DNA from 2 places in the Bacillus sp. JJ1609 genome. Region 2 is predicted to be linked to the other one. Evidence: a T-box and tRNA genes for the amino acid it is inferred to sense, from the RefSeq annotation. Region 2 holds a T-box; the other holds one or more tRNA genes.
The links. A T-box is a leader RNA that pairs with one kind of tRNA and senses whether it is charged. The one in region 2 lies ahead of V7654_RS20915 (valine--tRNA ligase), so its partner is inferred to be a tRNA-Val.
Positions count from the first base shown of each region.

Region 1 (5,358 bases), on a different contig from region 2:
TTTGATAAGCCTACTTTCGCTAACCATTTTTTCGCTTCCTCTTCATCCGTCTTGTGGAATAGCTCCTGTCCAAGCAGTACATTTGCCAATATAGACCTCCAGGGCAAAAGTGCCGGCTGCTGGGGCATATACGCAATGTTCCCTGTTTTTCCATTTATTTTTCGATCATCAAGAAAAAGTTCTCCTTTTTCAGGCTCAACCAGACCGCCAATACATTGAAAAATAGTGCTTTTCCCGCTTCCAGACGGACCTATGATTGAAACAAATTCCCCTTCATTCACATGCAAGGAAAGCTGATCGAGTACTAGGCCTGTTTCTTTAAAGGCTTTCGAAATGTTTACGAGCTTAATTTTTGCTTTCATCACTTTTCTCCTTCAGGCAGCCATTTAATCATCATCTTTTCAATTAACATGATGATACTGTAGAACAGCATGCTAAAAAATATGATGATGAAAATCGCAATAAACACACGATCTGTTCGAAACGCAGATGACGATAAGGTCATGAATACACCAATTCCTTTTTCCGCTCCGAGCCATTCAGAAATAACGGCTCCCATTACACTGTAAGTAGCCGCGATTTTCAAACCTGAAAAAAGTGGCGGAAGTGCATTTGGAAGCTCTACCTTCGTGAAGGTTTGAAATGCAGAAGCACCTGACATTCTCATATAATGCTTAAGATCTGCAGGGACATTCTTAAACCCATCTAACGAAGCAACCGTAACTGGGAAAAAACAAACTAAAATAATGATAATCAATTTCGGCATAAAACCAAATCCAAACCAAATCACTAATAATGGAGCCAATACGATTATTGGTACATTCTGCGATAATATTAATAAGGGGTAAATTGCGTTCCGCAACGAAGGAACTAAGTGCAGCATTACCGCAATCAGGAAACCAATCACTGACCCGAGCAAAAGCCCGGCGATTGACAATTGCAATGTTGCCGCGATATCGGGTAAAAATAATGAATAACTCGCCATGGCTTCTTCAACTATGACCGAGGGGGCGGGTAATAGCCATTCAGGGATGCTGTTAAATCGGGTAATCCCTTCCCAAAACAAGAAGAAAAGGAGGAGAACCAAAAATGGTCTCCAACCCTTATTCCAGATTGATTTCATTAGCGGTACTTCTCCGTCAGTGTATTCATTGTAATTCCAGTTGGCTGATACAGGATTTTCACCTGTGAGATCACATTAGGTGAGCCTAATCCCACCATTTTTTTATTCATCTCCGCAATCACCGACAACAGTGTTTCAAGCTCACCTTCCATTGTCGTTTCCAGAGGATGGACTTCATATATCACTCCAGGTTGATCAATAATACTAATTGCCTCATCTACTAAACGAATAACTTCCTCTGTTGAAGAAGCCTTTGGGATAATTTGTACACTTACAAGTGCATTCGCCATTGTTCATTTCCTCCCTATTCTGGTAAAAACTCATTTGTATAGGCTTTTTCAGCATCCAATTCCTTTTCCAGAAGACCATTTTCAAACATCCATTCACTGTAATTCTTCCAAACCTCCAGCTTTTGTTCACCCCAGTGATCAGCATCATCTTGATACTTTGGAGATAGCCATTCCTGGCTTTTCTTAACCAGATCTTCGTCCAGATCAGGTACGGCCTTGATCAGGATATCAGCACTTTCAGATGGATGATCAATCGCGAATTGATATCCTTCAGTGAGCGCTGCCATGAATGCCTTAATGGTTTTCGGGTCATTCTCAATCATCTTTTCATTTGTGCTGATGACCGGTGTATAATAATCAAGCTTCTTCGAGTAATCTGTTAAATACACCATATTGATTGGTTCATTTCTTAGCTCTGCTTCTACACCTGTCCACCCATAATAAATCCAGGCAAAATCAATATCCCTTTTTACCGCTGTGAAAAAGTCTGAATCGCCCATATTAACAATTTTCACTTTTTCTATATCAGCATTTTCCTGTTTCATTATCGAGTTGATCACTTCTTTTTCAATGGGTGAACCCCAGCCTCCATACGTTTTGCCAGCAAAGTCCTTTGGTGAAACTATGTTTTTGGCTTTCGGAGAAGCAAAGCCTGAAGTGTTATGCTGAATAACAGCTGCCAGCGATACTAGAGGAATTCCCTGTATCCTTGCCTGGGTAATCCCCTCCTGATAACTTACACCAAACTCAGCCTTCCCTGATGCAACCAGCTGGTCAGCTCCCGCTTCACCAGGTAAAAGAATATCTACATCCAATCCATGCTTTTTGAAGTATCCTTTTTCCTTTGCTACGTAGATTCCTGTATGATTCGTATTTGGAGTCCAGTCAAGCACAATGGATACCTTTTTCAGTGAGCCCTTTTCCTTGGCTGTCGGTTCACTCGATGAACAGCCGGCAAGACTCCAGATTAATAAAAACCCAGAAAACAAAATTAATAGCTTCTTCACGATTCTCCCTCTTCCCGTTTTTACTTGACAATGAAGTTGGAAAAGAAGGCTTTAATGAAACAGAAAAATGCGCTCGGGGAATCCCAAGCGCATGAAAAAATCCATAATAAACGAAAAAACGTCTATCAGAAGATGTTCCCTACGCTGGTACTAACCAGATCAGGTTAAAAGGGTCAGCATCTTTGGACACTTTCTCAGCCGGCACCACCGGCTCCCCTACATTTCCAATTCTCCAATTGTCAATTCTACTATATATAAAGTTTTTTGATTCGTCTAGGAAAATAAAAATAGCTTATTTAGAATTCCACAAGAATTCCTCAACCAAGATAGTATTTTAAAAATCAACCCAAAATTTGAAGGGATTGAATAGCCAATTATCTGCTTCCCACATTTCAGAATAGATGAAAATTCCTATGTAAAAAAAAGCGTGAATCCCATTTCGAGGAATTCACGCTTCTCATAAAAGTATGATTCCTACTGGGTTCGAACCAGCGACCTCTACCCTGTCAAGGTAGCGCTCTCCCAGCTGAGCTAAGGAATCGTTATTCTGTTTGTCCTTATTAGCGAGGACATTTATTAATATATAATGTTATGATTCTAATGTCAATATAATTTTCCAAATCAGACATATAGTACGATTATCGTTTCTCATAAAGCTCGATGACGGTTCCAGCTGATTTTAGTCGATAAAAAACCGAACTAAACTTTTTCATTCTTAAAAAGGCCGCGCCCGATGAAGTTCGCTGTCACTGGCTGCTTCCCAATCTCCCTTGCCCATACTGAAATTTGCCCGATGTGGTGTATTTCATGTGCAAGAGTATGTCTCATAATCTCACCCCAGGTGAAGGTAACGCTGCTGCCATCTGACTGTGGAAGCTGTAAGATTCGGTTTTCCATCTCATCATTCCAGGCAAGAACGAACTCTTTTACCTCGGCTTTAAATTTGGCATCCAATCCCTTCACCTTATCCAAGGTATTATAAAGCTCAAAGTTCTCCTGGAAATCATCTTTTCCCTGAAGCAAGCGAATCCAGCTCCATTCCACGTCAATAATATGAAAAAGGGTCTGTAATATACCTCCCACTCCTCCTGTCCGGGAAGCGTGCAGCTCTTCCTCATTAACTCCTTCACACCACTTATACCAATCATCCCGGACTGCCCAATTGTAGTGAAACATCATTTTCATTCAGCATCCCCCTCTAAATCTCCCTTATTGCTTTGATTACACTATTAATATATTCATCCTCATGCGGGACAAATTGATCTTTTACTACCTTCAATACCAGAGGCTGCTTTTGTCCATCGCGGTTTAGTGTAAAACCCTCTGCCTCCAATTCCATCACTTCTCCAAACCAGAGCTTTTCAAAAAGATCCAGACTGGTCCTTATTATTCCTGAGACTTCCTCTTTTTGCAGGCTGTATTTCTCGTAAGGGACATGTTTGTTATACACATACACATGGCACATTTCTTTATCGATAAAATTTGAACTAACGAGTGAAGCCTTGATTGTACCCACGGAAAATAATTCTTCCATTTCAATGTCTATTCCCAGCTCTTCCTTAACCTCTCTTAAACCATCAAAAGCATCTTCATTTGCTAAAAGATGGCCAGCAGCAGTGATATCCAATAGATTTGGATAATCCTTTTTAACAGAACTACGGATTTGGAAATAAATAATGTCCTCTCCAGCTATCCTCTCAGTAAACCAGCAGTGAAAGGTCTCATGCCAATGTCCTTCTATATGTACTATAGACCTTGGTGCAGTGCCTATTTCCTTACCTTGCTCATCAAATATTCTCAGCAATTCAGTTTCCATAATCCATACCTCCATTTTATAAAAATTATACCATTTTTCCCTGAAAATAAAACGAACATTAGTTCCTATTTTATTGAATAAAGAACGAATGTTCGGGTATAATGTAAATATAAATACTAAGGGGTGAAAACATGAATCGTCTGCTTACAAAGTCACTTAGTGACAATCAGCCAGTTGAAATGATATACCTGGCGGCGAACAACGAAATTACGCATCGTAAAATCATTGTGAAAGAACTGCATGGAAGCTATTTCAAAGCGTTTTGTTTCCTTCGCAATGATAACCGCCTTTTCAAGTTTGAAAATGTTCTTTCTGTAATGCCGGAAAAACAAAGGTTCAGAAAAACAAGCTAAAAAAGAAGCCCCCAATGCGAGGACTCCTTACGATTTTTAACTTGCTATGCTTTTGGTGAGTGTTCTTCACAATATCAATAACTTGCGGTCTTTGGATGAACCTTGTCTTCTCGTTTTATCAAATATTGTAATGCGATGATAAGCACAAAAGAACCAAGGCCGATGATATCCGAAATTTTCTCAGGATAGATCAGCAGCAAGCCGCCAATGAGTGCAATAACTCTTTCATACCAGAACAAACTCCGAATCCAATATCCTATAACTCCAGCTCCGATTAACATCATTCCCGCCAAGGCGGTAAACACAACCCAAATCAAGTAATACCATGTGGTATCAATCATCAGCATTTCTGGTGAAAGAACAAAAATGTATGGAATGATAAAGGCTGCTATTGCCAATTTGGATGAGATTACACCAGTCTTTAACGGTTCCCCACCTGACACACCAGCTGCGGCGAATGCAGCAAGCGCGACCGGAGGGGTAATATCAGCGATAATCCCGAAATAGAAAACAAACAAGTGTGCAGATAAATCCGGTACACCCAGCAGGATGATGGCCGGAGCAGCAATTGTCGAAGTGATGACATAGTTTGCTGTTGTAGGTGAACCCATTCCAAGTATTAGTGATGCTATCATAGTGAAAATCAGGGTTGGAATTAAAAGGCCGCCAGCAAGATCCAAAATACCGTTTGCAAGCTTTAGGCCCAGGCCTGTCTTTGTTACTACACCAACGATTATACCAGCTGCTGCAGTTGCCGCTGCAACACCAA
Region 1 covers NZ_JBALSS010000027.1:5,076-10,433, reverse strand. Annotated here, with positions in the region: gene V7654_RS19085 (ABC transporter ATP-binding protein) at 1-362, opposite strand, end outside; gene V7654_RS19080 (ABC transporter permease) at 362-1,123, opposite strand; gene V7654_RS19075 (thiamine-binding protein) at 1,123-1,413, opposite strand; gene V7654_RS19070 (ABC transporter substrate-binding protein) at 1,428-2,420, opposite strand; TPP riboswitch at 2,540-2,648, opposite strand; tRNA gene V7654_RS19065 (tRNA-Val) at 2,889-2,961, opposite strand; gene V7654_RS19060 (DinB family protein) at 3,120-3,605, opposite strand; gene V7654_RS19055 (NUDIX hydrolase) at 3,619-4,236, opposite strand; gene V7654_RS19050 (hypothetical protein) at 4,368-4,589, shown strand; gene V7654_RS19045 (TRAP transporter permease) at 4,664-5,358, opposite strand, start outside.
Region 1: it encodes a tRNA-Val, which carries the amino acid that the T-box ahead of V7654_RS20915 (valine--tRNA ligase) is inferred to sense. The anticodon was not compared.

Region 2 (5,358 bases):
GAGGAAGAAAGCTCATCTTCCCCGGTTATGAAAAAGAAAAAGCCAAATATGAAAAAAGGTATTTCGATCGCAGAGTTTTTAGCAAGAAAAGAAGAAGAAGCGGAGGTTGCTAAAATAAGAGTCTGTATCGTGCAGCAAGGCGACTCGCTCCAATCTATTTCTGAGCGCTATGATGTGCCAGTACAGCAGCTTTTGCGAGTGAACCATTTGAGCATTGACCATGAAGTCAAAGAAGGCCAGGTTTTATATGTACCTGGAGTAGCTGTGCACCATCAATAATCAAGGCTCAAAACAACACTCTTAGCAAGTTCAGCAAAAACAAAAATTAGAAGCAACGCCTTGTCCGAAAAGCTAGTTGTCAGGGCTGGTTTGGGTGCTGGCCAGGGTTGCTTCAGCTTTTTAGTGGGCAGGTGTGTCTGACACCTGCTCAAATCTATTTTCAAGCATATTTCCATGAAGTTAAGAAAGTGGGCGAGATCCAATGGATGATCGCAATTTTTTAAAGGAAGAAGCAGAGGTATTAAAGCAATATCCGGTTGAGCCATACTTTGCTGAGGATTTTGGCAAAATTAAAAAGATTTATACAAGAACGGGCACATTTGCTTTAAAAAAAATCCATCCATATGAAGGCACGGATTTTATTAAGCATATTCAAACACTTTACCAAAAAGGCTTTAACAGGATTGTTCCTGTATATCCTGCGAATGATGGCAGGTATGCCATTTTGCATAATAAATCACTTTACTATCTGATGCCGTGGATTCCGAATGAAATAAAGGAGAATCATCAATCAGAAAGGCAAATGCAGCTGTTCAGGGAATTGGCGAGGATGCATACTTTGTCAGCAAAGGAGCTTGAAATCAGTCACGAGCTGAAAAAGGAACACTATGAACAAACCTTGAAGGAATGGGAAAAAGAAGAGGAATTTATAAATGGATTTATTGAGAGCTGTGAAAATAGAGTATATATGTCCCCTTTTGAATTAGCCTTCTGCCTGTATTACAGCCAAATCAACCAGGCAATCCAGTTTGCCAAACAAAAGCTTGAGAGCTGGCATGAAAAAACAAAGGATCAAAAAAAGACGAGGACCGTCATCCTGCATGGAAAAATCTCAACGGAACATTTTTTGTTCGATGAAAGAGGTTATGGTTATTTCATTAATTTTGAGAACGCAAGGCAAGGTTCGCCAATTCAAGACCTGCTCCCATTTGTATCTAGGTCGTTAAAAACATTGCCCAAACGTTCTGATGATTCTATTGATTGGATTTACGCTTACCTGAAATATTTCCCTTTCAGAGAGGATGAGATGCAGTTATTTATGAGCTATCTGGCATTCCCGGCTGGGATCATCCGTGTAGCGGAAACTTATCATCAGCGAAAGACTGAGCTGGATGAAAGGAAGTTTGTCCAAAGATTGCAGAAGCAATATTGGCTTTTAAGCAATACTGGATATGTTGTAACGAAAATAGATGAAATAGAAAAACAGAAACAGCAAGCAAAGCAAGCACAACAAGAAGGAGCCCAGAGCTAAAATATGCCCTGAGGCTCCTTAAAAGATTTCAAATTTTATCGCCAGAGCGATCATAATAAAGATTGATAACAGCAGTACATCAAAAGTCGTTGGGAAAAATAGCGTCCGTAATCCTTGGAAAATGCAAAAAGGAAAGATTAATTGAGCACAGATGCCTCGAGCCGTTCTGGCCCACCTCGGGAGTGTATATGGATTATACCTTCGTCTCTTCATCTCCATTCCTCCAAACCGACAGATATTCCTTTTTTATTCTATGAGCAGTTTGCCTAAATTGTGCTAATAAATGGAACAGCAAGATGCAAAAAGTATAAAATATAAAAAAATAGGAAATGATGATTGACGTCATTCCCCTTTTTTGGGTAGTATAACTAATATACAAAAACACAATAAAGTGAATAGCATTGACAGGGAAGAGTACATTATCATTTAGCTTTAAGAGAGGAAAACCATTAGCTGCGAGGTTTTCTAAGCTGAATCAATGGAAGGTCGCCCTAGAGCTTCTCCTGCTAACGGAATGAGCATTCCTTTTAACAGGCGACGGTGAAGAGCCGTTATTTCCTCAAGAGCCAGCATGTTGGAATAATTTTTTTCCCTTGTTGGAAAAAAAGGTGGTACCGCGAACAAACTCCATTCGTCCTTTTACGGCGATTGGAGTTTTTTTATTTTATTTTTTAGGAGGAATCATGATGGAAGAGAATTTATCAATGCCTACTAAATACGATCCGTCCGCGATTGAACAGGGCCGTTATGAATGGTGGATCAAGGGCAAGTTTTTCGAAGCTAAAGATGATGCACAAAAGCAGCCATATACGATTGTTATCCCACCGCCAAACGTGACAGGAAAGCTTCACCTGGGGCATGCCTGGGATACAGCTCTCCAGGACATCTTAACTCGCATGAAGAGGATGCAGGGCTACGATGTTCTCTGGCTGCCAGGAATGGACCATGCTGGAATCGCAACGCAGGCGAAGGTGGATGAAAAGCTTCGCAGCCAAGGAATCAGCCGCTATGATTTAGGACGCGAGAAGTTCTTGGAGGAAGCGTGGAAGTGGAAAGATGAATATGCTCAGCATATCCGCCAGCAATGGGCAAAGCTTGGTCTTGGTCTTGATTACAGCCGTGAGCGTTTCACATTGGATAAGGGACTGTCAGATGCCGTAAAAGAAGTATTTGTTTCCCTGTACCGCAAGGGTCTTATCTATCGTGGTGAATACATCATTAACTGGGATCCAGCAGCAAAAACAGCTCTTTCTGATATTGAAGTTATTCACAAGGATGTACAAGGTGCATTCTATCATATGAAATATCCTCTTGCTGATGGTTCTGGTCACATTGAAGTCGCGACTACAAGACCGGAAACGATGCTTGGTGATACTGCGGTAGCTGTACACCCAGAAGATGACCGCTATAAGCATTTGATCGGCAAGTCGGTAATCCTTCCGATCGTTGGCCGTGAGATTCCGATTGTTGGTGACGATTACGTTGATATGGAGTTTGGTTCTGGAGCTGTAAAAATTACTCCAGCACACGATCCTAACGACTTTGAAATCGGCAACCGCCACCATCTTGAGAGAGTCCTAGTCATGAATGAAGACGGAAGCATGAATCACAATGCCGATAAATATCAGGGCATGGACCGTTTTGAATGCCGCAAGCAAATCGTCAAGGACCTTCAGGAGCAAGGTGTTTTATTCAAGATTGAAGAACACATGCACTCAGTTGGACATTCAGAACGTACCGGCGCAGTTGTCGAACCATATTTATCGACACAATGGTTCGTTAAGATGCAGCCTCTTGCTGATGAAGCGATCGCTCTTCAGCAAAAAGAAGATAAAGTCAACTTCGTACCTGAGCGTTTCGAAAACACTTATCTACGCTGGATGGAAAATATCCGTGACTGGTGTATTTCCCGTCAGCTATGGTGGGGCCACCGCATCCCGGCCTGGTACCATAAGGAAACTGGTGAAGTTTACGTGGATCACGAGCCGCCTGCGGATATCGAAAATTGGAATCAGGACAATGATGTACTTGATACATGGTTCAGTTCAGCTCTATGGCCTTTCTCAACAATGGGATGGCCTAATGAGGAAGCCGCTGATTACAAGCGCTATTACCCGACAGCTGCTCTGGTTACAGGCTATGATATTATTGCATTCTGGGTATCCAGAATGATTTTCCAGGGACTTGAGTTCACTGGCAAGCATCCATTCAAGGATGTACTGATTCACGGACTCGTTCGTGCCGAGGATGGCCGTAAAATGAGTAAATCACTGGGTAATGGTATTGATCCGATGGATGTCATCGATCAATATGGCGCTGACTCCCTACGCTATTTCCTGACAACAGGAAGCGCTCCTGGTCAGGACCTTCGCTACAGTACAGAGAAGGTAGAGGCAACGTGGAACTTTGCCAACAAGATTTGGAATGCATCCCGCTTCGCATTAATGAATATGAACGGACTTAAATATGAAGAAATCGATTTGAGCGGCGAAAAATCTGTAGCTGATAAGTGGATTTTAACAAGGCTGAATGAAACAATCGAAACTGTGACAAGACTGTCTGACCGCTATGAATTTGGTGAAGTAGGAAGAGCGCTTTACAACTTCATCTGGGATGACTTCTGTGACTGGTACATCGAAATGGCTAAGCTTCCTTTATATGGAGAAGATGAAGCTGCTAAGAAAACGACTAGATCAATCCTTGCATATGTTCTCGATAACACAATGCGTCTGCTCCACCCATTCATGCCGTTTATTACCGAGGAAATATGGCAGAACCTTCCTCACCAGGGCGAGTCGATTACAACAGCAAGCTGGCCACAGGTTGTTCCAGCATTAACCGATAGCGAAGCTGCTGATGATATGAAATTGCTCGTTGAAGTAATCAGGGCTGTAAGGAACATCCGCTCAGAGGTGAACACACCGCTGAGCAAAAAGGTTGATATGTTCTTGAAAGCGAAAGATGAAAAGATTCTTAAAACGCTTGAAGGCAACCGCGGTTATATTGTTCGCTTCTGTAATCCGGAAAATCTTCAGATCGGACTAGAAGTTGATGCCCCAGAAAAGGCGATGACAGCAGTAGTAACAGGGCTGGAAATCATCATGCCGCTTGAGGGACTGATCAACATCGATGAAGAAATCGCTCGTCTTCAAAAAGAAAAAGAGAAGCTGGATCAAGAAGTAGAACGTGTCCAGAAAAAGCTTGCTAATGAAGGCTTTGTAAAAAAAGCTCCTGAAAAGGTCATTGAAGAAGAACGCGCTAAAGAAAAGGATTACGTTGAAAAACGTGCTGCGATTGAAGCTCGCATCAATGAGCTAAGAGGATAACCTTTAATAAGATAGAAATTACATTGAAGGCGAACCAATATTGGTTCGTCTTCATCTTGAATTGGGGTGTTGAAATGTTCCATACATATGAACAAGCAGTAGATTGGATTCATGCGAGACTTAGGCTCGGAATCAAACCGGGTTTAACAAGGATGGAATGGATGCTGGAAAGGCTTGAACATCCGGAAAGAAGGATAAAAACCATCCATGTTGGCGGTACAAACGGGAAAGGATCGACTGTTACTTTTCTTCGTTCCATCCTGGAATCAGCCGGCTACCTGGTAGGCACCTTTACCTCTCCATACTTTGAGCAGTTTAATGAGCGGATCAGCGTTAACGGCCAGCCAATTAGTGATGATGACCTTATCCAGCTTGTGAATGTCATAAAACCGCTGGCGGATGAACTGGATCAAACGGAATTAGGCGGTCCAACAGAGTTTGAAGTCATTACGATTATGTCAATTTATTACTTTGCTAAAATCTCTCCTGTGGACGTTGTTA
Region 2 covers NZ_JBALSS010000033.1:15,318-20,675, forward strand. Annotated here, with positions in the region: gene spoVID (stage VI sporulation protein D) at 1-279, shown strand, start outside; gene ysxE (spore coat protein YsxE) at 482-1,531, shown strand; T-box leader at 1,924-2,173, shown strand; gene V7654_RS20915 (valine--tRNA ligase) at 2,218-4,857, shown strand; gene V7654_RS20920 (bifunctional folylpolyglutamate synthase/dihydrofolate synthase) at 4,932-5,358, shown strand, end outside.